One region of the Pectobacterium artocarpous genome, then DNA from elsewhere that is predicted to be linked to it. Evidence: predicted binding sites of a transcription regulator. Region 1 holds the regulator's gene; each other region holds the start of a gene.
The links. The regulator Fur, encoded in region 1, represses iron uptake genes when iron is present. The targets are predictions, from matches to a motif close to ATAATAATGAGAACNACTATCAA.
Positions count from the first base shown of each region.

Region 2: exbB (tol-pal system-associated acyl-CoA thioesterase) is a predicted target of Fur. The motif match lies at 5,451-5,473, and genes of this name have one in related genera.
Region 3: ACKQAD_RS07600 (Nramp family divalent metal transporter) is a predicted target of Fur. The motif match lies at 3,714-3,736, and genes of this name have one in related genera.

Region 1 covers NZ_JBJXVK010000006.1:143,588-153,995, reverse strand. The annotation lists gene nagE (N-acetylglucosamine-specific PTS transporter subunit IIBC) at 1-788, shown strand, start outside; gene glnS (glutamine--tRNA ligase) at 963-2,621, shown strand; gene fur (ferric iron uptake transcriptional regulator) at 2,684-3,133, opposite strand; gene fldA (flavodoxin FldA) at 3,462-3,989, opposite strand; gene ACKQAD_RS05770 (methyl-accepting chemotaxis protein) at 4,851-6,521, shown strand; gene ybfE (LexA regulated protein) at 6,637-6,918, opposite strand; gene ybfF (esterase) at 7,210-7,977, opposite strand; gene seqA (replication initiation negative regulator SeqA) at 8,251-8,787, shown strand; gene pgm (phosphoglucomutase (alpha-D-glucose-1,6-bisphosphate-dependent)) at 8,835-10,408, shown strand, end outside.
Region 2 covers NZ_JBJXVK010000030.1:219-10,626, reverse strand. The annotation lists gene ACKQAD_RS17700 (sucrose-specific PTS transporter subunit IIBC) at 1-1,343, shown strand, start outside; gene ACKQAD_RS17695 (glycoside hydrolase family 32 protein) at 1,343-2,752, shown strand; gene ACKQAD_RS17690 (substrate-binding domain-containing protein) at 2,783-3,802, shown strand; gene exbD (TonB system transport protein ExbD) at 3,919-4,344, opposite strand; gene exbB (tol-pal system-associated acyl-CoA thioesterase) at 4,348-5,352, opposite strand; gene ACKQAD_RS17675 (TRAP transporter substrate-binding protein) at 6,026-7,003, shown strand; gene ACKQAD_RS17670 (TRAP transporter small permease) at 7,200-7,706, shown strand; gene ACKQAD_RS17665 (TRAP transporter large permease) at 7,722-9,014, shown strand; gene metC (cystathionine beta-lyase) at 9,265-10,408, shown strand, end outside.
Region 3 covers NZ_JBJXVK010000009.1:3,811-14,218, forward strand. The annotation lists gene bamE (outer membrane protein assembly factor BamE) at 1-23, opposite strand, end outside; gene recN (DNA repair protein RecN) at 177-1,838, opposite strand; gene nadK (NAD(+) kinase) at 1,919-2,797, opposite strand; gene grpE (nucleotide exchange factor GrpE) at 2,946-3,533, shown strand; gene ACKQAD_RS07600 (Nramp family divalent metal transporter) at 3,774-5,012, shown strand; gene ACKQAD_RS07605 (2-hydroxymuconate tautomerase family protein) at 5,082-5,288, opposite strand; gene ACKQAD_RS07610 (MFS transporter) at 5,302-6,477, opposite strand; gene ACKQAD_RS07615 (glycerol dehydrogenase) at 6,670-7,767, opposite strand; gene nudK (GDP-mannose pyrophosphatase NudK) at 8,140-8,721, shown strand; gene ACKQAD_RS07625 (ABC transporter substrate-binding protein) at 9,115-10,380, shown strand.

The sequences.
Region 1 (10,408 bases):
AGCAGTCTATCGATTCTGGCAAAGCCGTGGTGGGGATCACCGGACGTTATCAGGCGGGCTTCTTCCCGATAATGATGTTTGGCCTGCCGGGGGCAGCGCTGGCGATTTACCACTGCGCCCGCCCTGAGAACAAAAGCAAAGTAGCTGGGATCATGCTGGCGGCGGCATTTGCCTCCTTCTTCACCGGGATCACCGAACCGCTGGAGTTTTCCTTCATGTTTGTGGCCCCGGTGCTGTATTTCCTACATGCGTTACTGACCGGTTTTTCCGTCTTTGTCGCGGCCAGTATGCATTGGATTGCCGGCTTTGGCTTCAGTGCCGGTCTGGTGGACATGGTGCTGTCCTCACGCAATCCACTTGCTACACAGTGGTATATGCTGCTTGCACAAGGGCTGGTATTCTTCATCATTTACTATGTGGTGTTCCGTTTTACCATCATGCGCTTCAACCTGTTAACGCCGGGACGTGAACTGGCCGTGAGCGGTAGCGAAGCTGATGGATATGACGTGAGTACCGCGATTGCAAGCGAGAAATCAGGCGATGCAGCGGTACTGGCGCGGGGTTACTTGCAGGCGCTGGGCGGCAAAGCCAACCTGATCGGCATTGATGCCTGTATCACACGCCTGCGTTTGAATGTGGCAGATTCCTCTCTGGTTGATGATGCGCAGGCGAAGCGTCTTGGTGCGGCGGGCGTGATTCGTCTGAATAAGCAAAGCGTCCAGATTGTCGTTGGCACACAGGCTGAATCGATAGCGACCGCGCTGAAAGCGGAACATAACAAGGCGTAATATGACGGCGTTATATGTTTAACGTGCTGTTGTGTCGATGAAATAGATAGGGCGAGATAGCAATCTCGCCTTTTTTTTCGTTATGAATAATTAAATGAAACTAACGGTTGTTTCCCAGCGTAGCTTGTTGGATCATTGTCGGTTATACGTCGTTTTAGCATTGAGGAATGAAGAATGAGTGAGGCTGAAGCCCGCCCAACCAACTTTATCCGTCAGATTATCGATGAAGATCTGGCGTCCGGTAAGCATGACCATATTCAGACGCGTTTCCCGCCAGAGCCGAACGGCTATCTGCATATTGGGCATGCCAAGTCTATTTGCCTGAATTTTGGTATCGCGCGTGACTATCAGGGGCAATGTAACCTGCGCTTTGACGACACCAACCCGGTAAAAGAAGATATCGAATACGTTGAGTCGATCAAACGTGACGTCGAGTGGCTGGGTTTTTCATGGAGCGGCGATGTTCGCTATTCTTCTGATTATTTCGATCAACTGCACGCGTATGCGGTTGAGTTGATCGGTAAAGGGCTGGCTTACGTTGATGAACTGACGCCCGAGCAGATCCGTGAATACCGTGGTACGTTGACGGCGCCGGGCAAAAACAGCCCTTACCGCGACCGTACCGTGCAGGAAAATCTGACGCTGTTTGAAAAAATGCGCAACGGGGGATTTGCGGAAGGTACGGCCTGCCTGCGTGCAAAAATCGATATGGCATCGTCCTTTATCGTAATGCGCGATCCGGTGCTGTACCGTATTAAATTTGCCGATCATCACCAGACGGGTAACAAGTGGTGCATCTACCCGATGTATGACTTTACCCACTGCATTTCCGATGCGCTGGAAGGGATCACGCATTCGCTGTGTACGCTGGAATTCCAGGACAACCGTCGTCTGTATGACTGGGTGTTGGATAATATCACCATTCCTTGCCATCCGCGTCAGTATGAGTTCTCTCGCCTGAATCTTGAATACGCGATTATGTCCAAGCGTAAGTTGAATCAACTGGTTACGGAAAATGTCGTTGAAGGATGGGACGATCCACGTATGCCGACTATCTCTGGTCTGCGTCGTCGCGGTTATAGTGCGTCTTCTATCCGTGAATTCTGCGTGCGCATCGGCGTCACGAAACAGGATAACAACGTGGAAATGGCCGCGCTGGAATCCTGCATCCGCGACGATCTGAATGAGAACGCCCCGCGCGCGATGGCGGTGTTGGATCCGGTCAAAGTGGTGATCGAGAATCTTCCAGCCGGGCATGAAGAGTTTGTCACGATGCCAAACCATCCGAACAAGCCAGAAATGGGCTCACGTCAGGTTGCATTCAGCCGCGAAGTTTACATCGATCGCGCTGATTTCCGCGAAGAGGCCAACAAACAGTACAAGCGTCTGGTGTTGGGTAAAGAAGTGCGTCTGCGTAATGCCTATGTGATCAAAGCCGAGCGTATTGATAAAGATGAGCAGGGCACCATCACCACGATCTACTGTAGCTATGATGCGGAAACGCTGAGCAAAGATCCGGCTGATGGCCGTAAAGTGAAAGGTGTGATCCATTGGGTTTCTGCGGCACACGCGGTGCCAGCGGAGTTCCGTCTGTACGATCGCCTGTTTAGTGTGGCAAACCCTGGCGCAGCGGAGGACTTCCTGTCGACGATTAATCCAGACTCACTGAAGATTACGCAAGGTTTTGTAGAAGCGAGCCTGGTGCAGGCGGAAGCAGAGAAAGCGTATCAGTTTGAGCGCGAAGGTTACTTCTGTGCCGACCGCGTTTACTCCAGTGCAGAACATATGGTGTTTAACCGTACGGTTGGACTGCGTGATACCTGGGTAGGCTAACGCCACCAGTAAGAAGACAAAAATAAAACCGCCTCGGCGGTTTTATTTTTTATGCGGTCGATTTATCGTGTTGATTCGTGCAGGGTTTCATCCTCGCGGCAATCCCCTTCACTGCAATGCCCATAGAGATACAAACTGTGGTTGGTCAGTTTAATGCCGTGTCTTTCTGCGATCTCGCGTTGGCGTGCTTCGATAGATTCATCGCGGAATTCAATGACTTTGCCACAGTCGAGGCAAATTAAGTGATCGTGATGATGCTGCTGTGTCAGTTCGAAAACGGATTTACCCCCTTCGAAGTTATGACGAGTGACGATGCCCGCATCATCAAATTGGTTGAGTACGCGATAGACGGTAGCAAGACCAATCTCTTCGCCCATATCAATCAATCTCTTATATAAATCTTCCGCACTGACGTGGTGACAGACAGGATCCTGTAACACTTCCAGAATTTTCAGTCTTGGAAGAGTGACTTTCAGGCCGGCCTTCTTTAATGCGATATTGTTGTCAGTCATGCGGGTTTAGTCCTGTTGCTTACTTATCAATGGAGGCTGCCTAGCCTATGACATCGGTCGGCGCAAAAATGTAATAGCGTCCCAATTATAGAACCGCACATACAAAATGAAAACAAGGGAATGTTAACAATATTGTCCCCATTCACACTACTGGTATATAACGCAATCCGTTGTTGATGAATGAGGAAATGGTGAAGCACATATAAAACCGATGGGATTATTGTACAGGTTTACTGATAGAAGTTAAAAAAATGTATCAATTATTATGAAAGATTTTACCTATCAATGTTATTTTGGCTCTGATAGTGATTATCAGAGCCAACGTGGTTTACCCAACCAGCTCTTTCAGATTCAGTTCATCGCTGATCTGTTTCACCCACGTTGTTACGCGTTCGCTGGTCAGTTCAGGCTGACGGTCTTCATCGATAGCCAGGCCGATGAAGTGATTGTCGTCGGCGAGCCCTTTAGAGGCTTCAAAATAATAGCCTTCTGTTGGCCAATGGCCGACAATCGTCGCGCCGCGAGGCTCAATAATGTCACGAATGGTGCCCATGGCATCACAGAAGTATTCTGCATAGTCTTCCTGATCGCCACAGCCAAATAGGGCAACCAGTTTCCCAGTGAAATCAATTTCTTCCAGTGAAGGAAAAAAGTCATCCCAATCACACTGAGCTTCACCGTAATACCAGGTTGGAATACCTAGCAGCAGGATATCGAAACCTTCAAGGTCCTCTTTGCTGCTTTTGGCGATGTCATGAACATCCGCAACGTTGGTGCCTAACTGCTGTTGGATCGTTTTGGCGATGTTTTCAGTGTTACCAGTATCACTGCCAAAGAATATTCCGATGAGTGCCATGAATTGAATAACCTCTTGATTCCTAATGGTATGGTGTAATGTTTCACCCACTTATCCATTAATAATAACAGACACTCACATCAGGAGAAACTCGTATCGGTAAGGAGGCGTAAATCAAGAACATATGAAATGCGGAGGGCAGTAAAAGAAACGAAGCGTATCCCTGCTGAGGCCAAATTCCACATAATTGATATGGATTATGTCATCGTCTAGGAGCAAATGCACATATCCTTAAGTGTATTTTTATGTTAACAATAATGTTTCATTTTTTATGAATGCGCTTTTTATTTTAAGGGCTAATTTCGGTTGTAATTGAAAGCAGGCTTTTGTTTGTAATAAATAAAAGTCACTTCACGGTACGTTACTATTCATGAGAATTAAAAGCATACAAAAGATAATGTTTTTATCAAATTGAACACTTGTGACATTTATTGGGAATATTCCTAATAAATGAAGGCAAGAATTATACCCATTTACAGGCGAGGTGATAAAAATACGGAGGTATTTTTTATCCTTTTGATGTTAAAGAATGAAATGGAAACTTAGTATAAGCGGGCTTGCCGACATACATGAGACACGGACGACAGCGCTTTTGATGGTAACTCACTGATTGAAAATCCCTATATCTATAAAAATAAGTGAGTTCATTCTCAATATGAAAAATTATTTTAATAAATATGGCGAGAGCGCTAAATATTCTCTGCGTTTAGCCGATGAGTTAGCGTGGTTTTTGAGTTTTCAACTCGGTGAAATATGAACGCTAGAGAGAAGTGACCTGTTTCATGGTGTGAATTTTATGATTCATATCGGTTGATTAGCGATAAAAATCTTTTTAACCATTTTCCTGATTTGGAGTGAGCTATGAGACTTATAAAAAATATTGCCATCAGAACCGCTATGTTATGGGTGCTGGGCACTTTTTGTATTCTTTGGGGCGGCGTATCAATATATACCATATTCTCTTTTAAAGAGATGACGGCGAGCTCGAAAACCAGCACCTTGCTGGTTCAGAACATGAATTTTATCAACCAGGGCAACGATCAGTACTTCCGTATGGTAACCCGTCTGGCGCGCGCTGTTGACGCTCGCCGCAGTGGTGATAATGCCACCGCAGATAAAGAGCAGGCTTCTGCACTTGTCGCGCTGGATAAACTGAAGTCCGATTTGGTGGCATTTAATGCTATCGATCATGCGGGTCTGGATGCTTCTCTGGTGCAGGCCGTCAGCCGTGACTGGAATAACCTGGTTGTTCAGGGCGTTGAGCCGCTTTATCAAAAAGCCGTTGCCAATGCGCTGGATGATTACCAAAATCAGGCCAAGAACGTTGTGCCGCCGCTGAGTCGCCAGTTTGGTGCGTCTTTAACCGCATTCAGTAAAGCCAGTGCAGAGAAATTCGATGCAGCGGGTGTGCGTTTTGAGCTAATTACCACGATTGGGCAGAACATTTTGCTAAGCGGATTGGTTATCGGTCTTATCATGCTGTTCCTGACCGATCGTTATCTGGTGGTGTGTCTGACCCGTCCGTTAAATGACCTGCGCGATCACTTTAGCGTGATTGCTTCTGGTCATCTAGGCAAGCCAATTCTGGATTTCGGCAACAATTGTGTAGGGCGCCTGTTCCCGCTGCTACGTGAAATGCAGGGGAGTCTGGCCAACACGGTTAGCACGATCAGAAACAGCACGGATTCCATCTATCAGGGTGCTTCTGAGATTGCGGCGGGCAACAACGATCTGTCTTCACGAACCGAAGAGCAGGCTTCCGCACTGGAAGAAACTGCGGCTAGCATGGAGCAATTGACGGCGACGGTGAAACAGAACGCTGAAAACGCCAACCACGCTAGCCAACTGGCATTACAAGCGTCGACAACGGCGAAGAAAGGTGGAGAAATCGTTGAGAACGTGGTGAAAACCATGGCAGAAATCTCCGGCAGCTCGAGAAAAATCGCAGAAATCACTACCGTGATTAACGGCATCGCTTTCCAGACCAACATTCTGGCGTTGAACGCGGCAGTGGAAGCGGCACGTGCGGGTGAGCAAGGGCGCGGGTTTGCCGTGGTCGCGGGTGAAGTACGCAGTCTGGCGCAGCGCAGTGCGCAGGCGGCGAAAGAGATTGAAGGGCTGATTTCCGAGTCTGTTCGCTGTGTGGATACGGGTTCCAATCTGGTTAACGATGCCGGTGACACCATGCAGGATATCGTCCGTGCAGTCACCAACGTGACGGACATTATGGGCGAAATTGCGTCAGCATCGGAAGAACAGAGTAAAGGGATTGCGCAGGTTGGTCAGGCCGTGGCAGAAATGGACAGCGTAACGCAGCAAAACGCCGCGTTGGTTGAACAGGCATCGTCGGCCGCCTTGTCGCTGGAAGAGCAGGCGGCGTTGTTGAATCAGACGGTGTCGTTGTTCCAGTTGTCCGATATGCAGTCAGCGTTGAAAGTCGCGGCAAAGCCTGTGCAGAAAACGCAGCAGGTGATTGCACCCCGAGCAGGCAAAGCCTTGCCACCGAGTAATGATAACTGGGAAAAATTCTAAGCGTTGTTTTAATCCGAACGCGAGAGTTGGCTCTCAAATAGAAATTTGTGCGGCGTCAGAAATGGCACCGCACAAAATGTGAATATTGCAAGAAATGAGTGCGGAATTACACCAATCAGGGCTGCTGTTCCGCTAACTGCGACAGCAGCATCTCTTCAATCAATTCGCTGCGGCTGATGTTCCGCTCTTCAGCAAGGCTGTTCAGGATATCGACGGCATCGCTGTTAATCTTTAATTCAACACGGCGCAAACCACGCACTTTATCGCGACGTAATTGATTACGCTTGTTAATTCTTAGTTGTTCGTCACGCGAGAGCGGGTTGGTCTTGGGGCGGCCTGGACGACGCTCATCTGCGAACAGATCCAGTGTGGTGCGATCCGTTTGTTCTTTTGCCATAAGTAATGATACTGCAAGGTATTCGGACCAAAATACACGGTGCTGTCCGTCTTGTTCTACAGATAAAAGCGATACCGATTCTCACCCTGCAACAGAGGTTGCCAAAATGCGGTTTTTTATCTGTGAAACATGTCGGGAAGTTATGCGTGCATTTTGATGAAGTGGTTACAATGCTTGTGGCTGAATCAGCCGTCCCTCTACTGCGAGCGCCATCATACCTTAGCCGCATTGGCGTCGACAACGGTTAACTGTCGCCGTTATCATGAATCCGCCAGTGGCAATGTCGTCTGGTTAATTCGTGTCCAGAAAACGGTGTATAGCGCGTAAAACCGCATCGGGTTTTTCTGAGTGAACCCAGTGGCCCGCTCCGCTGATGACATGCGCGCGCGCCGCTGGGAACTGACGCAGCAGCGAGTCTCGGTAGCGATCGTCCAGGTAAGGAGAATCGCCGCCTCGGATGAACAGGATAGGGCCTTGCCAGACGGGAACATCCTGCCAGCCAACGATGTTTTCGTACTCATCCCACAACACTGGTACGTTAAAACGCCACTCACCCTGTTGGAAGGATTTCAGCAAAAATTGAATGACACCTTCTTCTATTATGTGCTGACGCATTAAGACGGCGGCTTCTGCGCGCGAGGTCAGCCCGGCTTCCGTGACGGCGCGTAGCGCAGAGAAAATGGTGTCGTGGCGGCGTGCCTGATAATCCACTGGTGCGATATCAATCGCGACCAGTTTGTCCAGTCGTTCGGGAATGAGCGCGCTGAGCGCCATGGCAACTTTTCCGCCCATTGAATGGCCAATAACGATAGCGCGTTCGATGTTCAGGTCATCCAGCAGTGTCAGCACATCTTGCGCCATCGCGGAGTAATTCATCTGCGGCGAGCGTGGCGACAAACCGTGATTGCGTAAATCGATTTGCAGGATGTCATGCGTGTTTTGCAAATCTCTGCCTAATACGCCAAGGTTATCCAGTGTGCCAAACAGGCCATGAATCAGGACGACAGGGATTTTATCTGTGGGTTGGTGCGCATTTTGCCAGCGATGATTCAATTTCATGGTGAAGTTCATTCAGAGAGACATAGGCTTAGGGTATCATGACTTTAGAATCAATGTTGTCGCTGAAGGAATCGATATCGTCACTCGAAGGGATGTGAAAGGCATTGGGGCATAGTCTGACTTTTGCTATTGTCCCATTATGCCGCTGTTCGATAATATTTGAACGCCTGTATAATCCTTTTGATTTGAGTCATCTACCCATAGATGCCGGGTTACAGAAAGGTACATCTCTGTAATTTGCACAATTTTGGGTAAAAACAGCACTGGATAAAGATGAAAACTATTGACGTCGACGAAGAGCTTTATCGTTATATTGCCAGCCACACACAACATATTGGTGAAAGCGCATCGGATATTTTACGGCGCATGCTGAAATTTACCGCTGGTCAGCCTGTTACCACGCCAGCGGTAGAGGTTGCCACAACGGTGACGTCTCAGCCAGCCGTTGCGCCGAGCCCGCGCGATCGGGTACGGACCCTGCGTGAGCTGCTGCTGTCGGATGAATACGCTGAACAGAATAAGGCCATCAATCGCTTTATGCTGGTTCTGTCCACGTTGTATACCTTGTCGCCGCAGGAGTTTGCTGCCGCGACAGAATCTCTTCATGGTCGCACCCGAGTTTATTTTGCGGGCGATCAACAAACGTTGCTTCAGCATGGTACACACACAAAGCCTAAACATATTCCGGGCACGCCATACTGGGTAATTACCAACACGAATACCGATCGTAAACGTAGCATGGTTGAGCACATCATGTTGACGATGCAGTTCCCTACGGAACTGACAGAAAAAGTGTGCGGAACCATCTGATTATTTATCAACTATTTATCTAACTACAGCGTTAGGGAGAAGCGCCAATGGCTAATCACCCACGGGCCGGGCAGCCTGCCCGGCAGAGCGATTTGATTAATGTGGCACAGTTAACGTCACAATATTATGTGCTGCGGCCGGAAGTCGGCAACACAGCGCATGCGGTGAAATTCGGCACGTCTGGTCATCGAGGTAGCGCGGGGCACCATAGCTTTAATGAACTGCACATTCTGGCGATTGCGCAGGCGATTGCTGAAGAGCGTAAAAAGCAAGGCATCAGCGGCCCGTGCTATGTCGGTAAAGATACTCACGCGCTCTCCGAACCTGCGTTTATCTCTGTGCTTGAAGTGTTGGCTGCCAACGGCGTGGATGTGATCGTGCAGTTGGATAATGGTTTTACTCCAACACCTGCGGTGTCTAACGCAATTCTGGTTCACAATCGTCAGAGTGGGGCGCTGGCGGACGGCATAGTAATCACGCCGTCCCACAACCCGCCGGAAGATGGTGGCATTAAATATAACCCGCCTAACGGTGGCCCGGCAGACACCAATCTCACTAGCGTGATTGAGAAACGTGCGAATGCCCTGCTGGCGGATGAACTGCGTGACGTGAAGCGTATTACACTGGAGCAGGCGTGGAAAAGCGGATATGTCCACGAGCAGGATCTGGTTCAGCCGTATGTAGAAGGGCTGGCTAGCGTTGTGGATATGGCGGCGATTCAACGTGCCGGTCTGAAACTGGGTGTCGATCCGCTGGGTGGTTCCGGCATTGCCTACTGGCAGCGTATTGCCGAGCACTACAAGCTGGATCTGACGCTGGTGAATGATGCAGTCGATCAAACATTCCGCTTTATGTCGCTGGATCACGACGGCGTGATTCGTATGGACTGCTCGTCAGAATTCGCCATGTCAGGGCTGCTGGCGCTGCGTGATAAATTCGATTTGGCGTTTGCCAACGATCCTGACTATGACCGCCACGGTATCGTCACCCCTTCCGAGCTGATGAACCCGAACCACTATCTGGCGGTGGCGATCAACTATCTGTTCCAGCATCGTCCACAGTGGGGACAATCTGTTGCTGTCGGTAAAACGCTGGTATCCAGTGCGATGATTGACCGCGTAGTGGCAGATTTGGGCCGTAAGCTGGTGGAAGTACCCGTTGGTTTCAAATGGTTCGTTGACGGCCTGTATGACGGTAGCTTTGGCTTTGGTGGCGAAGAGAGTGCGGGGGCGTCCTTCCTGCGCTTTGATGGCACGCCGTGGTCGACGGACAAAGACGGTATCATCCTGTGTCTGCTGGCGGCGGAAATTACGGCCGTGACGGGTAAAAACCCACAGCAGCATTATGATGAGTTGGCACAGCGCTTTGGCGCACCGAGCTACAGCCGTATTCAGGCCTCTGCGACGCATGCACAGAAAGCCGTGCTGTCCAAGCTGTCCCCTGAGCAGGTATCGGCCAGCACGCTGGCGGGCGATCCGATTACTGCTCGCTTAACCGCTGCGCCGGGCAATGGTGCATCGATTGGCGGCCTGAAAGTGATGACGGAAAACGGCTGGTTTGCCGCACGACCTTCCGGTACCGAAGAAGCCTACAAAATCTACTGTGAAAGTTTCCTCGGGGT
Region 2 (10,408 bases), on a different contig from region 1:
TCATCCCCCTCCTCGGCGGTAAAGAGAATATCGCCAGTGCTGCCCACTGCGCGACTCGTCTGCGTCTGGTGCTGAATGACGACAGTCTGGCTGACAAGAAAGCGATCGAGAACGTTGACGGCGTGAAAGGCTGTTTCCAGAACGCGGGACAAATGCAGATCATTTTCGGCACAGGTCTGGTCAACAAGGTGTATGCCGAGTTCATCAAAGCGGCAGGCATCAGTGAATCAAGCAAGTCCGAAGCCGCCTCTATCGCGGCGAAAAAGCTGAATCCACTGCAACGTCTGGCGCGTCTGCTCTCGAACATCTTCGTCCCTATCATGCCAGCGATTATCGCTTCCGGTTTGTTGATGGGGCTGCTCGGTATGATCAAAACCTATGGCTGGGTCGATGCCAGCAGCGCGATCTTCGTGATGCTGGATATGTTCAGCTCCGCTGCCTTTATTATCCTGCCTATCCTGATCGGTTTTACCGCCGCTCGGGAATTCGGCGGTAATCCCTATCTGGGCGCGACGCTGGGCGGCATCCTGACTCACCCAGCGCTGACCAACGCCTGGGGCGTCGCGGGGGGCTTCGAGACCATGCATTTCTTCGGCATGGACATCGCCATGATCGGCTATCAGGGCACCGTGTTTCCGGTACTACTGGCCGTCTGGTTCATGAGCATCGTGGAAAAGCGCCTGCGTAAAACCGTACCTGATGCACTAGACATCATCGTCACGCCGTTCCTCACGGTCATCATTTCCGGCTTAGTCGCTATGCTGATCATTGGGCCTGCGGGGCGTGCACTGGGCGATGGCATTTCTTTCTTACTCAGCACCTTGATTGCCCACGCGGGCTGGCTGGCCGGTTTGCTGTTTGGCGGCCTCTACTCCGTTATCGTCATCACCGGCGTTCATCACAGCTTCCATGCGATTGAAGCCGGACTGCTTGGCAACCCGAATATCGGCGTCAACTTCCTACTGCCGATTTGGGCGATGGCGAACGTGGCACAGGGTGGCGCGTGTCTGGCGGTATACTTCAAAACGCGTGATGCTAAAACCCGAGCGATTGCCGTTCCCGCAGGACTTTCTTGTCTGCTGGGCATCACAGAAGCGGCGATATTTGGTATCAACCTGCGCTTTATTAAACCATTCCTGGCCGCACTGGCAGGCGGTGCGCTTGGTGGCGCGTGGGTCGTCTTCCATCACGTCAATATGACGGCCGTCGGGCTGACTGGTTTTCCAGGTCTGGCCATTGTGCAAGGCGGATCGATGCTTAACTACCTGATTGGGATGTTCATTGCGTTCGGTGCTGCCTTTGTCATTTCCTTACTGCTGAAATATAAAACGGATAGCGAATAATGAAGCAAGTCCACTTACTAAAGCGCATGACGCACGCCCTGATGTCAGGCTACTCACGGAAACAGGAAGACCCGTATCGCCCGGAATGGCATCTGTCACCGTGCGTGGGTTTGCTCAACGATCCGAACGGATTTATTCATCACAATGAGCGTTACCATCTGTTTTATCAGTGGAATCCTTTATCTTGTGCCCACGGAGCAAAATTCTGGGGGCACTGGAGCTCCGACGACCTGGTGAACTGGACGCATGAACCCGTCGCACTGGTGCCGAGTGAAAGCTATGAAAGCCACGGCTGCTACTCCGGCTCTGCCGTGGTGGATCAGGGTGCGATCATGCTGATGTATACGGGTAACGTGAAATACGATGATGGCTCACGTACTGCGTTCCAATGCCTCGCCCGAGAGAATCCTAACGGTGAATATGACAAACTGGGATCGGTTCTGACGCTCCCTGACGGCTACACAGGGCACGTTCGCGATCCGAAAGTATGGCGTCATGACGACCGCTGGTACATGGTGCTAGGCGCACAGGATCTCGACTTGCAAGGGAAAGTACTGCTCTACCGTTCTGACGATCTGTTGACGTGGGAAAAGATCGGTGAGATCGCCGGCTCCCGTTTGGGCGGGTTAGGTGATTTTGGCTACATGTGGGAGTGCCCGGACCTGTTCCCGTTGGATGAAAAGGACGTACTGATCTGTTGCCCGCAAGGCGTTCCCGCCGAGGAAGAGCGCTACCTGAACACCTTCCAGGCAGGCTATTTCATCGGTTCACTCAATTACGACAACGGCGCTTATCCGCATCAGGGTTTCCACGAACTGGATCTCGGTTTTGAGTTTTACGCCCCACAAACCACACAGAGTGAAGACGGGCGACGCCTGCTGTTCGGCTGGATGTCGATTCCCGACGATAATGAATTTTTTGAACCGACAATCGAATACGGCTGGATCCACACCATGACCTGCCCGCGTGAACTCACGCTGCACGGCGAGCGCATTTATCAACGTCCCGCACGTGAACTGCAACAGCTACGCAGGCAGCACTACACCTGGCATGGTGCCGCAGACTACGCGTCCCCGCTGCATGCCAGCAGCGCGGAAATCCTCATCACCGTTCAGGGGGAATTCCAGCTCAGCCTCGCCTCGCTGCTCGTTCTCTGTTGGGATGGGGAGCGCGTCACGCTGAGCCGACGTAATCGGCGCACCAGCGAACCCGAACATCGCTACTGGCGTGGCGACCTGAGCCAATTGCAGATACTGTGCGATCGTTCCAGCGTTGAAATTTTTATCAACGACGGCGAGGCTGTGATGTCTGCACGCTATTTCCCGGAAAGTGAAGCGACGATGACGTTCAGCGGCTCTGGGCGATTAACGCTACAGCACTGGCTGTTAGCACCATGCGTGATAGAATAACGTTCCTTTTTTCTGATAGCAGATCTCGTGGTGAAACCAACTAAACGCATAACAATCAGTGACATAGCTGCGATTGCCGGTGTATCAAAATCCACCGCCAGTTTGGTACTTAACGGACGCAGCAAAGAATTTCGTGTTTCTGATGAAACCCGCGATCGCATTTTAGCCGTAGCACATGAGCAGCGTTACCAGCCTAGCATTCACGCCCGTTCACTGCGTTCCTCACGCAGCAACACGCTGGGACTGGTGGTGCCGGAAATGACCAACTACGGCTTTGCCGTCATTTCCCGCGAGTTGGAGATGCTGTGCCGTGAAGCAGGGCTACAGCTGCTGATTGCCTGCACCGACGAAAACGCCAGTCAGGAGATGATGGCGGTCAACAGTCTGGTGCAACGCCAGGTCGATGGCTTGATCGTCGCCTCCAGCCTGTTGAGTGATACCGAATATCAGAAAATTAATCAGCAGTTGCCTGTCATACAATTTGACCGGGTGATCGGCGATTCCACGTTGCCGATGGTGATTTCCGAAGCGGTGGAATCCACCGCGGAAATGGTTGAGCGCATCGCCCGCCAACATCGTGATGAATTCTATTTTCTTGGCGGTCAGCCGAGAATTTCTCCGACTCGCCACCGTCTGGAAGGCTTCCAGCTCGGGCTGGCACGCGCAGGTATCGATTGTAAGCCGGAGTGGATTATTCACGGCAGCTACCACCCCAGCGCGGGTTATGAAATGTTTGCCCAATTGTGTGCCACACTGAGTCGCCCGCCAAAAGCGCTGTTTGTTGCCGCCTGTGGTCTGATGGAAGGCGTACTGCGTTATATGAGCCAGCATAACCTGATGGAAAGTGGCATCCGACTATGCTGCTTTGACGATCACTATCTGTTTGATTGTTTACCGCTGAAGATCGATACCGTAGCGCAGGATTGTGAAAACCTGGCGCGCAGCAGTTTTGAGATGGTGACCAGCCTGATTGCACAGCAGCCTCTTGAAGAAGATCGGCGCTATATTCCGACGCGTATTCACTGGCGTCATCCTGACTCACAGGCATAAGCCAACGCCTCCTGCCAGCCTTATACATCAAGCTATACGCACAAAAGACAGGCATAAAAAAAGGAACGCGGTTTGAATTTCCCACCGCATTCCTTCCTAAAACACCCACTCAGCCGTTATTTAGCGGCTGCGGTTTCCGCACCGACCAGACCAACCTTGAGGTAGCCTGCTTTACGCAGTGAATCCATCACGCTCATGATGGTTTCATAATCGACGCTTTTATCCGCCTGAAAGAAGATGGTCGTTTCTTTGTTAGTGCTGGTTTTCGCGTCCAGTACCTGAGCCAGAGATTGCTCGCTCACCACCTCTTCCCCCAGGAACATTTGCTTATCCGCTTTTACCGTCAGATAAAGCGGTTTTTCCGGGCGCGGCTGAGGTGCTGCCGATGAGGCGGGCAGATCGACACGAATGTCCACCGTTGCCAACGGTGCCGCCACCATGAAGATAATCAGCAGAACCAGCATGACGTCAATGAACGGCGTGACGTTAATGTCATGCATTTCACCGTCATCACTCACGTCCTCCTTCAAATGCATCGCCATGACTTAACCCACCCGCAGTTTATGCGCTGCTGAAGACGCCCGGTTATCATTGCTGGCAGCCACGTCGAGATCGCGACTTTGCAGCAGCAGCACCTGTGCAGCCACATCGCCGACCATCGCTTTGTAGCTGGCAATCGAACGTGCAAAGACGTTATAGATGACAACCGCAGGAATCGCGGCAACCAGACCAATCGCCGTCGCCAGCAGAGCTTCTGCAATCCCCGGAGCCACTACCGCCAGATTGGTGGTTTGCGTCTGTGCGATACCGATGAAGCTGTTCATAATGCCCCATACCGTACCAAACAGCCCGACGAACGGCGCCACCGCACCGACCGTGGCCAGATAGCCGTTACCACGCCCCATGTGACGCCCGGTAGCCGCCACGCGACGCTCCAGACGAAACGCGGTGCGCTCTTTAATTCCGTTGTTGTCATCCGAACGTGCGGAAAGTTCTAGTTCGTTCTGCGCATCAACCAACAGTTGCTGTGCAACGCTGCCTGCTTTGAACGCGTCCGCCGTTTCCAGCGCATCATCCAGCGTTTTCGCCTGTTCTAATGCCAAATATTCACGGCGCAGACGGCGTTTCGCACCAGACATCTCAACGCTTTTACTGAAGAAGATCGCCCAGGTAATCACGGAAGCCAGCAGCAGACCGATCATCACCGTTTTCACCACAGCATCAGCGTGCTGGTACATACCCCAGACGGACAAATCGGTTTTCATCAGGTTATTGGTGCCTGGTGCCGCAGTCGCTGGAAGCGAGAGTGCTGAGGCAGGAGCATCGGTTGTCACAGGGGCTGAAGGGGATGCCGCAGCAGGCTGAGTGGCAGGTGCTGCATTCTCTGTCGATAACGGCGTCGTTGCAGGAGCCGCAAACGCATTTCCACTTAGTCCCGCCGTACACAGCAGGATAACCAGCACGCTACGGGAAAATGCGCTGAATGCGCCACGTTTTTTTTGCCAGGTTGATAACACCTGTTGAGTTGTATTACTGACAGCAGTCTTCACGCTGTGCCTCCACCATTCATTCTGTACAGTACCTGCACATACCCGCAGGTATAATGCCACAATAACGCAGCCTGAAATGATACCAAACCCTGAACGAATTGATAGTCGTTCTCATTATTATTTACACCAGATAACATACTTTTTCTTGTGTTCTGACAGGGTTTTTGGGGGTATTCCCCCGCACATCAACACGAAAGGTATAAAAAAACTACTAAGAAGAGCATTCATAAATATATCGGCAGGAGATCGATCTAAAACATCGACAATACGGTGGGGTTTTTATGATCGACGTTTTGTGATCAACATTAAGTTATCACACCATTTCATGATGGCTGGCGACAGGTTTAATGAAATAAATAGATAACAAGATGAATAATAAGATAAATAAAACACAATGTTACGTATAATCCCGTGAGGTAAACAGGAATGAAACCCATATAAAACAGCATTTCATATTAGCTTTTTCTTTTGTGACACGAGTCATTCTACGAAGTTGTATAATAGGTTAGCTTAACTCGCAGAGCATACTGATGCTGCCCCAAGAATAATGTAATCCGGCAGCCGTTTTCTCAGCCGTAAACCCACTATTCATTACGCTATTTTTCATAGACTTATATTTTTAAATCACCATTTTATTATCGATAATATCACCCCCATCTTTGGAGATAATTCAATGAAGCTGTCAAAAACATTGATCGGCGCTTGTCTGGGATCTACCGTACTCCTGATGAGCCAAGCGATTCAGGCACAACAAATTAAAGCCTCTGATGTTCACCCGGAAGGTTACCCTAATGTCGTTGCCGTTCAGAAAATGGGAGAGAAATTAAAAGCCGCCACAAATGGCCGACTGGAAATTAAAACCTTCCCCGGTGGAGTCTTGGGTGATGAAAAACAAATGATTGAGCAGGCACAGCTCGGCGCGATTGATATTATCCGTGTATCAATGACGCCCGTTGCTGCTATTTTACCGGAAATAGAAGTCTTCACGCTGCCCTATATTTTCCGTGATGAAGATCATATGCATCAAGTGCTGGATGGAAAAATCGGTCAGGAGATTGGAGACAAAATTACTAACAACAGCAAATCCAAACTGGTTTTTCTCGGCTGGATGGATGCGGGAACGCGTAACTTAATCACCAAACAGCCGGTGGTGAAACCCGAAGACCTCAAGGGCATGAAAATTCGCGTCCAGGGTAGCCCGGTCGCGCTGGCAACGTTAAAAGCAATGGGGGCCAACTCAATCGCGATGGGCGTCAGTGAAGTCTTCAGCGGCATGCAAACCGGCGTGATTGACGGCACTGAAAATAACCCGCCGACGTTTGTCGCACACAACTACCTGCCCGTAGTGAAAAACTACACCTGGAGCCGCCACTTCATTATTCCTGAGCTGTTCCTGTATTCCAAAACCAAATGGGACAAACTTTCTAAAGAGGATCAGGACCTTATCCTGAAGCTAGCGAAAGAAGCGCAGCAAGAACAGCGTGTGCTGTGGAATGAATATACTCAGCAATCTCTGGATAAAATGAAAGCTGGCGGTGTTCAGTTCCATGACATGGATACCGAGTATTATTTCAAAGCCACACAGCCCGTACGCGATCAGTTTGGTGCCAAATATCAGGATCTGATTAAAGCCGTCGCTGACGTCCAATAATCAGTCTCTCATCTCAGCGGATAAATAGCGGACTCTTGGCTAACGGATTTACGCAATGAAAACGGTGATAGTGGATAGATTTCCATTATCACCGCGCCACGGATTTGTCAGCAACATCATAAATAGCACTCTATTTATTCGCCCCTGATATCAACAATTCTTCTTCGATTACTACTTAGCGAATATAGGTGGCACAATGGCACAATATTATCTTTCTAGTATGGATGTACTCTATCGTATTGCCATGTGGGTTTCTGGTGTGGCGTTATTAATTATGACGCTAGTGATTCCAGTCGGAATATTCGCACGCTATGTATTAAATGCCGCATTATCCTGGCCAGAACCCATTTCAATTATTTGTATGGTGACATTTACTTTTGTCGGCGCCGCCGTCAGTTATCGTTCCAACTCACATATTGCTGTCAGTATGTTAACCGACAGATTGCCAGAATCCGGTAAGAAGATTTGCGTTCATCTGTCTAATATCCTGATGCTCCTGATCAGCCTGTTTATTCTCTATTACAGCACATTGCTTTGTCTGGAATTATGGGAACAACCCGTGGCGGAGTTCCCATTATTAACCGCGGGTGAAAGTTATTTACCGCTGCCTCTCGGTTCATTCATCACCGTACTCTTCATCATCGAAAAAATGTTTTTCGGCCCGCAGGATAAACGCCCTGTGGTAATGCTTGGCAGTGCTTAATTCGGAGCCAATACCATGGATGCATTTATTCTCATAGCCTCACTGGCTGTGCTGTTAGCGGTTGGCGTTCCCGTCGCCTACGCGGTCGGGTTGAGCGCCATTGTTGGCGCGTTTTGGATCGATCTACCACTTGAGGCGGTCATGATCCAGATTACCAACGGCGTGAACAAATTTTCGCTGCTGGCAATTCCTTTTTTTATTCTGGCCGGGGCAATCATGGCCGAAGGCGGCATCGCTCGTCGGCTGGTCAGCTTCGCTTACATCTTTGTCGGCTTTATTCGCGGCGGCTTATCGCTGGTTAACATCGTCGCCTCAACGTTTTTCGGTGCAATCTCCGGCTCTTCCGTCGCAGACACGGCTTCAATCGGTTCGGTGATGATCCCAGAGATGGAGAAAAAAGGTTATCCGCGTGATTTCTCCGCTGCCGTCACCGCCAGCGGTTCCGTGCAGGCCATTCTGACCCCGCCGAGCCACAACTCTGTAATCTACTCGCTGGCCACCGGTGGTACAGTTTCGATTGCCTCGCTGTTTATCGCAGGGATCCTACCCGGTCTGCTGCTCAGCCTGACCATGATGGTGATGTGTGTTGGTTTTGCCCATCGGCGCGGTTATCCAAAAGGTGAACGTGTACCGTTCCGTCAGGCGCTGAAAATCTTTGTCGATACCCTGTGGGGATTGATGACGGTCGTCATCATCATGGGCGGGATTCTGTCCGGTATTTTTACCGCGACTGAGTCTGCGGCCATCGCCTGTCTGTGGTCCTTTTTCGTGACCATGTTTATCTATAAAGATTACAAGTGGTCGGAACTGCCCAGGCTGATGTACCGCACGGTCAAAACCGTGACGATCGTGATGATCCTGATCGGCTTCGCCTCCGCATTCGGTGCCATTATGACCTACATGCAGTTGCCCGCCCGAATTACCGAGTTTTTCACCTCCATTTCGGATAACAAGTACATCATCCTGATGTGGATTAACATCATGCTGCTGCTAATCGGTACGCTGATGGACATGGCGCCGCTGATCCTGATCCTAACGCCCGTTCTGCTGCCCGTCGCCCTCTCGCTCGGTATCGATCCGGTGCATTTCGGCATGATCATGCTGGTGAACCTCGGGATCGGCCTGATTACACCGCCGGTGGGGTCAGTACTTTTTGTCGCCAGTGCGGTAAGTAAGCAGAAGATAGAACAGGTCGTGAAAGCGATGCTGCCTTTCTACTGTGGGCTTTTCATGGTGCTAATGCTGGTCACTTATATTCCCGCCATCTCGCTCTGGCTGCCCAAATTCTTCGGCGTGCATACGGGTTAGCACATTAAAATTGCGCCATGTTGATTAACTGCAATACAGAAGACATGGCGCTTTCCTTGCCTTTCCCTACCTGAAATATTTTCACCTACCTCTAATCTTACCCTACTCAAGCCCACATGCCGCCCCAGCCGTGATAACGTAGGGTTAATACATCGAATAACGCCTCCTTATTTCCTCACACTTTTGCTATCAGGAATATCTGGCGTATTGGATCATCCGGCAGGATTGAATAGAAAAGGTAATAGTGGTTATGACAAGCAAAAAACCGGCAACCGCGTTAGTCGCCGCAGGACGCAGTAAGAAATTCACCCACGGTTCCGTAAATCCCGTTATCCAGCGCGCTTCTTCGCTGGTATTCGATACCGTGCAGGACAAGAAGCATGCCGCCATTAACCGGGCTAAAGGGGCGCTGTTCTATGGTCGCCGCGGTACGCTAACCCATTTCTCATTTCAGGAAGCGATGGTGGAGCTGGAAGGCGGCGCAGGTTGCGCGTTATATCCTTGTGGAGCGGCTGCCGTTTCTAACGCGATCTTCTCTTTCGTCACGGCAGGCGATCATATTCTGGTGACGGAGTCGGCCTACGAACCCACACAGGATTTCTGCACCAAAGTGCTCAAAAAAATGAACGTCAGCACCACCTATTTCGATCCGCTCATCGGTGCCGGCATTGCCGAACTGATCCAGCCCAATACCAAAGTCGTCTTTCTCGAATCGCCCGGCTCCATCACCATGGAAGTCCATGATGTGCCAGCGATCGTACAAGCCGTGCGCCGCATCAATCCCGACATCGTTATCATGATTGATAATACCTGGGCAGCAGGCATTTTATTCAAAGCGCTCGACTTCGATATTGATATCTCCATTCAGGCGGGTACGAAATACATCGTCGGCCATTCCGATGCCATGCTCGGTACGGCGGTGGCGAATGAGCGCTGCTGGGCGCAGTTGCGCGAACACTCTTACCTGATGGGGCAAATGGTAGACGCCGATACCGCCTATGTCGCCAGCCGTGGCCTGCGCACGCTGGGCGTCAGGCTCAAACAGCATCAGGAAAGCAGCATCCGCATTGCGAAATGGCTAGCGGAACGCCCTGAAGTCGCCGTCGTTAATCACCCTGCGCTGCCGGGATGCAAAGGGCATGAATTCTACGAACGCGATTTCAACGGCTGCAACGGCTTGTTCTCCTTTGTGCTGAAAGAGAAATTAAGCAAAGAGGCGCTGGCGCACTATCTGGATCATTTTGAGCACTTCAGCATGGCGTATTCCTGGGGGGGCTTTGAGTCTCTGATTCTGGCAAATCAGCCGGAAGAACTTGCGGCTATCCGCCCGGTGAGCGGCGTGGACTTTACCGGCACACTTATTCGGTTACATATTGGACTTGAAGACAGTGACG
Region 3 (10,408 bases), on a different contig from region 1:
ACAGTCAGCGTTTTACAGCGCATAGTGATTACATTCCTTAAGGGCATAGGTTGCCGATGATAATAGACCTTGCAGGACTTGGAAACCTGCAAGGCGATTGTATGACCTCAGGAAGGTAAAAAAGTTGAGCTTTTTTACCAGTAACGCACCTTTCTGGCCTTTGCCTGCGGTAGATTTTAGGCTGCCAGCAATTCTTTGGCATTTGCCAGCGTGTTTTTGGTTACGGCGCTGCCGCCCAGGAGACGGGCCAGTTCCTGTAGCCGAGCGCGCTTATCCAACGGCTGCATCAGGGTTTCTGTTTCTGCACCGTCCGTTTGTTTACTTACGAAGAAGTGCTGATGTCCGCAGCCTGCGACCTGCGGCAGGTGCGTCACGCACATCACCTGCGTAGATTCGCCGAGCTGGCGTAGCATTCTGCCGACGATGGCAGCGGTTGGTCCGCTAATACCCACATCGACCTCATCGAAGATCATCGCTGGCGTGTCCATCTTCTGTGCGGTGATTACCTGAATAATCAGCGCGATACGCGACAGTTCGCCGCCCGATGCCACTTTCGCCAACGTCTGATGTGGCTGGCCGGGGTTGGTGGTCACGCGGAACTCGATACTGTCAGCACCGGTGGCCGTCAGGCTGTCCGGTGTAAATCTCACATCAATCGTGAAGTGACCGTGTGGCATCGCCAGCTCACGCATATTGGTGGTGATGAGCTGTGCCAGCTCGCTGGCGTGGTGCTGACGACGCATGTGCAGTTGTTCTGCAAGGTGCAACGCCTGCTGATGATATTCGCCGACGGAAGCGCTAAGCGCGTCATGGTCGCTTTCCTGCTGTTCCAACTGTTGTTGTTCTTCCAGTAGCTGCTGATGGAACGCCGGGAGCGCCTCTGGAGCAACATGGTGCTTGCGAGCCAGTGCGAGCTGCCGCGACAGGCGTTGTTCCAGTTCATACAGGCGAACCGGGTCGAGATCCATTTGTTCGCTGTAGTGGCGCAGTTCATCGCTCGCTTCGCTGAGCTGAATGCCTGCTTCTTCGAGCATGGACAGCACGGTAGACAGCTTGTCATCCATGCTGATGAGTTCGCTAAGCTGGTGCTTTACGCTGTGCAGCATGCTGATGATGTTCTGCTCTTCGTCTTCGCCCAGCAGTTGCATGGCCTGTTGGCTCATCGTCAATAGCTGGCCGCTATTTGCGAGGCGCTTGTATTCAACGTCAATCTGTTCGTATTCACCGGACTGTGGGGCGAATTCATTCAGCTCTTTCAACTGGTATTGCAGTAGTTCCCGGCGGGCCTCGCGCTCAATCGCCGCCTGTTGCAGTTGCGCCAGCGCACGGCAGCTTTGGTGCCATTGATGCCAAACCTGCTGCATAGCAACCAGCAGCTTCGGTTCATCGGCGTAGGCATCCAGCAGGTGTTTTTGGTGGTCGGGGCGCAGCAGTAGCTGATGAGCATGTTGGCCATGTACTTGAATCAGGTGCTGACCGAGTTCGCGTAACTGGGACAACGGCACAGCGGTGCCGTTAATAAAGCCACGCGAGCGACCATCGACGCTAATGACGCGGCGCAGCAGGCACTCGTTGCTGTCATCCAACTGGTTTTCTTCCAGCCACTGGCGTGCCGTTGGGGTATCTGCCAGCGCAAAGCGGGCGCAAATGTCGGCGCGGGCTGCGCCCGGCCTGACCATGCTGGCGTCAGAACGATTTCCCAGACATAAACCGAGGGCATCAATCGCAATCGATTTCCCCGCACCGGTTTCTCCGGTGATAACGCTCATTCCTGACTGAAAATCGATTTCTAATTCGCGCACGATGGCGAAGTGACTGATAGTGAGTTGCGCCAGCATGATAGCTCCTGTATGTAATCACATGTGATTACATACAGTATAAACTGGTTTTATATACAGTAAAGTAGCTGGATAGAATTTTAGAATAATTTTTTTGACCAGCCGAGTTTTGAGCTTAGTGTATTGAAATAGCTGTAATTTTTCGGATGAATCAGATTTAGGTGGTGCTCGCTGCGGCGAATCAGCACTTCTTCGCCTTCCTGTACCGGTAACGCAATCTGGCTGTCGCAACTGATTTCCAGGTCATTGGTAATGCAGGAAAATTTCAGCCGAATCGTACTGCTGCTGTTGATGACCAGCGGGCGTGCAGACAGCGTATGTGGGAACATGGGTACCAGCGCAATCGCATCCAGCGACGGCGTCAGAATCGGGCCGCCAGCGGAAAGGGAATAGGCGGTTGAGCCAGTAGGCGTAGCGATAATTAGGCCGTCTGAACGTTGGGAAAAGGCGAACTTGTCGTCAATATAGACTTCAAATTCAATCATATGTGCGACTTTCCCCGGGTGAAGTACGACTTCATTAATGGCAGTACTGATGCTGTTGGGCTGGTTTGCACGGCAAACGTGTGCTTCCAGCATGAAGCGTTGTTCGCTCAGATAATGACCGTCGAGCACGTCAGAAAGCTGCTGCTGCGCCTGGTCAGGATCGAGGTCGGTCAGAAAACCGAGGTTACCACGGTTCACGCCGATAACCTTGATGTCATAGCGCGACAGCACGCGCGCCGCGCCGAGCATATTGCCATCACCGCCGACGACAACGGCCAGATCTGCCTGCTGGCCGATATCGGCAAGGCTACCGGTCGGCACGTCTTTCAGGTTCAGTTCACGGGCGATTTGCTGCTCGATCAGAACCGAGTAACCTTTGTCGGTGAGCCAGTGGTAAAGCATCTCATGAGTTGCCAGCGCCGTTGGGTGGCGCGGGTGGCCGACTATGCCAATACAATTAAACGGCCTGTTCATTGTAAGCGGTGTGTTCATTGCTGTTTTGTCCTCAGCGTGGTGTATCGGCAGCGACGGGAAGCAATATATGACGGGTTCCCTTGAATCCCCGATTTTGATCCCCATAATAAGCAACTAGCGAGATTAATGCTAAACCGCGGAGAATTTCATGAGTAGTAAAGAACAGAAAACGCCTGACGAGCAAGTGCTGGATCAAACGGAAGCAGCAAAAGGGCAGCAAACGGATGCCACGCCAGAGACGGCAGACGTAGCTGACCCGCGTGATGTACGCATCGCTGAGCTGGAAGCCCAGTTGAGCGAACTGCAACAGCGTGAACGTGACAATATGCTTCGCGTCCGTGCTGAAGCCGATAACATTCGCCGCCGTGCGGAAATGGATGTTGAGAAAGCGCATAAATTTGCGGTAGAAAAATTTGCCAGCGAAATGCTGCCAGTTATCGATAATCTGGAACGTGCGTTGGATACGGCGGACAAAGCCGACGAATCACTGGCTGCGATGATTGAAGGGGTTGAACTGACGCTGAAATCATTGCTGGATGCCGTCCGCAAATTTGGTATTGAGGTTGTCGGTGAGGTCAACGTACCATTTAACCCAGAAGTGCATCAGGCAATGACGATGCTGCCTTCGGCCGATCACCAGCCGAACCACGTCATGATGGTAATGCAAAAAGGCTATACGTTGAACGGCCGTTTGTTGCGTCCAGCAATGGTTGCGGTATCAAAAGCACAAGACTGATAGTTTTTGCTTTTAAGACTGTATTTACAACGCATCTTCATTCCAAACCCCGTGCCATCGCATGGGGTTTTTTGTTTATATCTTGTTAAGGTTTGTTTGATAAAAAAGATATTTTTTAGGTTTTGAATGGCTCATCATCTTTAACTATCAAAAGAATTGGTATCACCGCTCTAAATGCACTTGATAATCATTATCGTTTTTGTGAGAGTAATAAAACAACAGTGTTAGAAGGGTCATACTATGCCGGGTAGCCGTGTTATTGAGTCAACAAGCCGTACATCAAGGAAGATCAAACTCTCTTTGATGGGCCCGGCGTTTATCGCGGCGATTGGTTATATCGATCCGGGTAACTTCGCTACGAACATCCAGTCTGGCGCAGCCTATGGTTATACGCTGCTGTGGGTGGTGGTGTGGGCGAATCTGATGGCGATGCTGATCCAACTGCTGTCCGCCAAATTAGGGATCGCGACGGGTAAAAATCTGGCGGAACATATCCGCGATCGCTTTCCGCGTCCGGCCGTTTGGGCCTATTGGGTGCAGGCTGAAATTATTGCGATGGCGACCGATCTGGCCGAATTTATCGGTGCGGCGGTTGGTTTCAAACTGCTCTTGGGCGTGTCGTTGCTGGAAGGCGCGATCCTCACCGCTATTGCAACTTTCCTGATTTTAATGTTGCAACAGCGCGGTCAGAAGCCGCTGGAGATGGTTATCGGCGGACTGCTGCTGTTTGTTGCAGCGGCGTATATTGTCGAGTTGGTCTTCTCTCAGCCGGAGCTATCCGCGTTAGCCAAAGGTATGGCGATCCCTAGTCTGCCGACCTCCGATGCCGTGCTGCTGGCGGCGGGTGTTCTGGGGGCGACCATTATGCCGCATGTGATTTACCTTCACTCTTCCTTGACGCAGCACGAAGGCCGCCATACCCGTGCCGAGCGTTATTCCGCAACGAAAGTCGATGTCGCGATTGCGATGACGATAGCCGGATTCGTCAATCTGGCGATGATGGCGACGGCGGCGGCAGCGTTCCATTTCAGCGGCAATCAGAATATTGCCGATCTGGATAAAGCCTACCTCACGCTGGAGCCGCTGTTAGGCAAAGCTGCTGCAATAATTTTTGGTCTGAGCCTGGTGGCCGCCGGCCTGTCCTCTACGGTTGTCGGTACGCTGGCGGGGCAGGTGGTGATGCAGGGATTTGTGCGTTTCCACATTCCGCTTTGGGTTCGCCGCACCGTAACGATGCTGCCGTCGTTTATCGTGATCCTGTCCGGTATGGATCCGACGCGCGTGCTGGTGCTAAGTCAAGTGGTACTGAGCTTCGGGATTGCGCTGGCGCTGATTCCACTGTTGTCCTTCACTGGCAACCGTGAACTGATGGGAACGATGGTCAACGGCAAATGGGTACAGCGTATTGGGCAACTTATTGTCGTTCTCGTGGTTTCTCTGAATATGTATCTGCTCATTGATACGATGCTGGGGATATAAGTCTGGTGCCACGTATGTGGCACCGTTTCACTATTTACTGGTTACTGGTTACTGGTTACTGGTTACTGGTTACTGGTTACTAGCCTTCCTCAGCTCCGTCACCGGAACGCCGCCTATCCCCCAGTTGTCCGTGTCGACTTCATCAATCACGACGACGGTGGTTTTCGGGTTTTTGTTTAGCACATCGACCAGCAGTTGGGTCACGCCCTCAATCAACTGACGTTTTTGTTCAGTGGTGGCACCTTCATTGGTGATTTTGATGTTGACGTATGGCATGGGTTCTCCGGGGTTATGGTTGTGGTCGACGGAAGGGGAAACAGAGCCCTGCCGCGATGAAAAGTGCTGCTGCGCTGCACAGTATCGCTGGCGCGATAGCGTTGGTATTCGTCAAGGCGCTGGTGAGCAGTGGACCAAGAATTTGGCCAATGCCGTAAGTGAGCGTCACCAGACCAAGCAGGTTGATGCTGTGCGGTGCGCGTAGCCGTTTGGCGAAGGGCATCACCAGCGAGGTCGTTCCCATAAAGGTAGCACCAAAGCCGATACCACTGAATATCAGCGCTATGGGAGAGTGGCTGAACAGCGTCAGCAGGACGCATATGCCCTGAATGAGCAGGTTTGCTGTTAGGCTGGGCAAGGTTCCCCAGCGGCTGGCAGCCCATAGCCAGAAAAAACAGCCGGGAATGATGGCCAGCCCAACCAGCGACCAGAGATGAAGAGATAAATGCGGCATACCCAGTGCAGTCACCATCAACGGCAGATAGGTGGCGATGATGATATACCCGAAGCCTGCAAGGCCATACAACAACGCAAGCCGCCGCCAGCCAGGCAGAGGTGGCTCATCGGTATTCGTCAGCGGCTGCGGCGCGACGCTGGATTTAGGCGGAGAAAGGATGAATAAGGCAATCAGAAGTAGCGTGGAGAGCAGAGCGGCACCCCACCATAATAACCCGGCGGTGAGGGCGTAATGCCGTCCGATGATGATGAATTCATTGCCCAATACGATCCCCACACCTACTCCGGCGTAGAGCGAGGCGATAACGTGAGTCTGCCTACTGTGATTCTGGGTATGGTGCAAAATGGTCAACGAACCGAAGATCATCATTGCTGCACTGGCGATCCCGGCGAGGAAACGAATAAGCATGACCAGCATCGTGTGGGTGGTCAGTGCCATCGCGAAGAGCAAAATGCCGTTCGCGGCGGCAGCGCTAAACATCAGGAACATGGGGTGAGAGGCTGAGGCGCGACGGCTGAAAGAGAAAAACAGGCTACCGAACAGATAGCCAGCGTAGTTCGCGCTGGCAATATAGGAAAGCTGGTTGAAGGTGAAGCTGCTCTCTTCCAGCATCACGGGCAGCATCGGCGTATACAAAAAGCGTCCAAGCCCCATGCCTAACGCCAGCACGATCGTCCCGAAAAGGGCAAGCGTCAGCGTATCCGAGAGGGGAATAAGGCGAGGACGATCCATTATGCGATGACCCAAAGTACAGAGAACATGCCGTTATCCTGCCCATTTTCTCAGCAAATAAAAGTGAATAGTAATGAGCAGGTTGATGACGTAAAGAGAACGTTTTTCTTTGTGATGTGGAGAGGCTTGTGTATCACACCCGACGCCATTGGATCGATCGTGCTGACGTCGGGCTTTTTACCGCAGCTACCGCTATGCGATCGTTTTACTGAACGCGTCGACGGCAACAATCGCGTGGGCGACGTCTTCTGCCGTTAACCCGCTGTCCAGATTTTTCAGCGTATCGGCGTCGCTGCACGCCAGCTCTCCGACTTTGACCAGATTCTCAAACGACTCATTTTCCAGATGCAGATCTTTTAACCGGGTTGGCATGTTGATGGCGCGGTAAAAGCGGATGTAGCGTGCGATTTCTTCATCGGGGCGCTGCTCCAGCACCATATGCGTTAACGTGCCATAGGCGACTTTTTCCCCGTGCGTGAGGTGGTGGATATCGCCTTTAATCGCGGTAAAACCGTTGTGGATAGCGTGAGCGCCAGCCAGCCCGCCATTCTCGAACCCGAGGCCGGAAAGCAGCGTATTCGCTTCAACCACAGATTCCACCGCTGGCGTGACGGCACCTTTCTCCACTGCTTTATAGGCGCTGTAGCCGTAGGTGAGTAGTGTTTTTTCGCAGGTTTCGGCAATCGCCATGCCCGCTAGCGTGGGTTTACCGCCCAACATGGAAAGTGAGTGAGAACGCAGAACCGCCTGTGCTTCGACAAACGTAGCCAGCCCATCGGCAATGCCTGAGGCAAACAGGCGGGCAGGAGCCTGAGCGCAGACGGCGGTATCGACCAGTACCAGATCGGGGTTTTTATCGTAAAAGCGATAGGATTCAAACACGCCGTCGTCGGTGTAGATGACAGACAGCGCGCTGCACGGTGCATCCGTTGACGCCACGGTTGGGACGATCGCGACGTTGTGTTTCAGTTCATCGGCGACAGCTTTCGCGGTATCCAGCGTTTTGCCGCCACCTAATCCGACGACGATATTCGTACCAGCGTCACGCGCCAACTTGGCAAGGCGCGTGATTTCGTTACTGGACGCCTCACCGTTAAAGCGCTCGTAATGGTGGCCGATGCTCGCCTGTTTAAGAGAGGTATCGACGCGCTGGCCGATGATGTCCCACACGATGCTGTCCGCCATCAGAAAGGCTTTCGTACCTAGCGGCTTAAGCTGCTCGCCCAGCTCATCCAGCACGCCGCGACCCTGAACATATTTTCTAGGTGAAGAGAAAATGAAATGGCTCATGTTGTCTACCTCGATGATGTTGTTGGAGAAGTGATGCGGTATGGAATTTGAGCGGGTCAGGAAGGCGGTTGCGGTATGCACGCTATGGCGAATTGGCGGTGGTGGTGGAGGTAACAAAAGCGCAGCGTGACTTCCTGAAACGCGAATAACTTAGGGTATAGCATAGACGAGAAACCAGAGATGGACGAAAAGAGCGAAATGGAAGCGCGACGATAAATCATAAAAATCATTCGGTTAGTGAAAAGGTTATGTCGTAATTACCGCTGCGCCTGCGTTTCCCTGCCCGTTTATGTCGGGGCGAAAAGGGGATATGATGTGTGACTCTACTATATGAAAAGCGTTCCTCCAGCCATCGATCGTCGAGGTGTTTGCATGTCGTCTCCCATTGATATCGTCGAAAAGAAGCTGCTGTCCGACCACTGGTTTATTCTTCATAAATATATTTTTGATTTAAAAAGAAAGAATGGCGGTGTAGTGCGCCAAATTCGTGAGGTTTACGACCGTGGTGATGGTGCGACGATTCTGCTGTACAACCGGGCGAAAGGCACGGTGATCCTGACGCGGCAGTTCCGTATTCCTACCTACGTCAACGGTAACGAGAGCGGCATGCTGCTGGAGGCGTGCGCGGGGTTACTGGACGATCATTCGCCCGAAGAGTGCATCCGTAATGAGGCGATAGAAGAAACCGGTTATGCGGTTGGTAACGTCGAGAAGTTGTTCGATGCCTACATGTCGCCCGGCGGTGTCACAGAACGGCTGCACTTCTTTGCGGCCGAATACGATGAATCGCTACGGGATAACTCGGGCGGCGGTGTGGAAGATGAAGATATCGAAGTGCTGGAATTGCCGTTCAGCGAAGCCGTCGCGATGATGAACGATGGTAGGATTAAAGACGGCAAAACCATCATGCTGCTACAGCACGCGATCATTCGCGGCTGGTTTGTCAGAACATAGACAGGGTTTGCGGCACACGGGTATCCTCGTGTGCCTCTTGAAGTTGTGTGGTAACGCTTTCATTCTTGTGTCATTTCATGGTGACGGCGTGATTGTGGTTAATATTAACCGAATAACCTTTTTCTCTGTTTTTATATTTTCATTTTTTGTTTTATTTTCAATGGTATGATCTGGATTTTGTCTTTATTTTAGTCGCTTTTATCGGTTGGTATGTGCGCTATAGGGGGGAAATTTTTCCTAAAATTTTTGTATTTAGATCGAATATTTAGTCATTTCTCACCCCGTTGTGTGACCCGTATCACCGGATGAAAGAATGTAAGCGGTGTAACTCGTTGCTTCATTATGCAGTAACTCATATTCTTTCTTTACAAAAAGTAAAGAAGGACTGCTCTGATGAAGATCAAGAATAAAGTATCCACCCTATTTGCAGTTTCATTGCTCACGCTGGGCGTATCAAGTCAAAGTCTGGCTGCTGAAGTCACCGTATGGGCCTGGGATCCTAACTTCAATGTCGCGGCAATGCATGAGGCCTCGTCGATATATAAAAAAGCCGATCCCAGTTTTAGTCTGAAAGTGATCGACTCTGGTAAAGAAGATATTGAACAGAAATTGAATACCATGTTGGCTTCTGGGGTTAAAAACTCGCTTCCTGATATTGTACTGATTGAAGATTATAATGCTCAGAAATATCTTCAGGCTTATCCTGACTCGTTTATCCCATTACAGGATGTTATCGATTATAGCCAGTTTGCACCTTATAAAACGAAAGTGATGACGGTAGAGAATAAGGTCTACGGTGTTCCTTTTGATTCCGGCGTGGCGGGAATGTTCTATCGACTCGATTATCTGGAAGCAGCCGGATATAAAGAGAGTGATATGGTCAGTATTACCTGGGATAAATATATTGAGATCGGTAAGCAGGTAAAAGCGAAAACCGGTGTTGATATGCTGACCTACGATATGAACGATGTGGTTCTTCCTCATATTATGATGCAGTCTGGTGGAGAATGGTTCTTCGATAATCAAGGGCAACTCAATCTCACTAAAAATAATGCACTGAAAGAAACATTAAAAACGATTAAAGCGATTAACGATGCGAAAATTGCACGTCCTATTTCGGGTTGGTCAAGTTTTGTGGGGAGCTTTAATGCCGGAAAATCGGCGAGTGTAGTTTCTGGTGTATGGGTAATTGGTTCAATTAAAAGCGCTGAAGACCAGAAAGGAAAATGGCGTGTCGCACCGATCCCACGGTTGAACCTCGACAAAGCGGTACATGCCTCTAATCAAGGGGGCTCAAGCTGGTATGTCTTAAAGGGCGGCAAAAACACGAAACAGGCGATTGAGTTTTTGCAGAAAACCTTCGCGGCCGATAGCAATATGTATCAAACCCTTTTGGTTGATCGTGGTGCGCTTGCCACTTTCCTCCCTGCGACTTCCGGCTCTGCTTACGCGGTACACGATCCGTTCTTTGGTGGGCAACCGGTGTTTGCTGATTTTTCTAAATGGGTGACTGAAATCCCACAGGTTTCCTACGGTATGTATACCCAGGAAGTTGATAACGCCATTGCTGCTGAAATACCTGCATTACTGAAAGGCGATTCTGTCGATGACGTGTTAAAACGCGCCGAAACGACACTAAAAAATCAGATTATGCAGTAGCGAGTGTGAGCTTGAGGGCGGGAAGCCC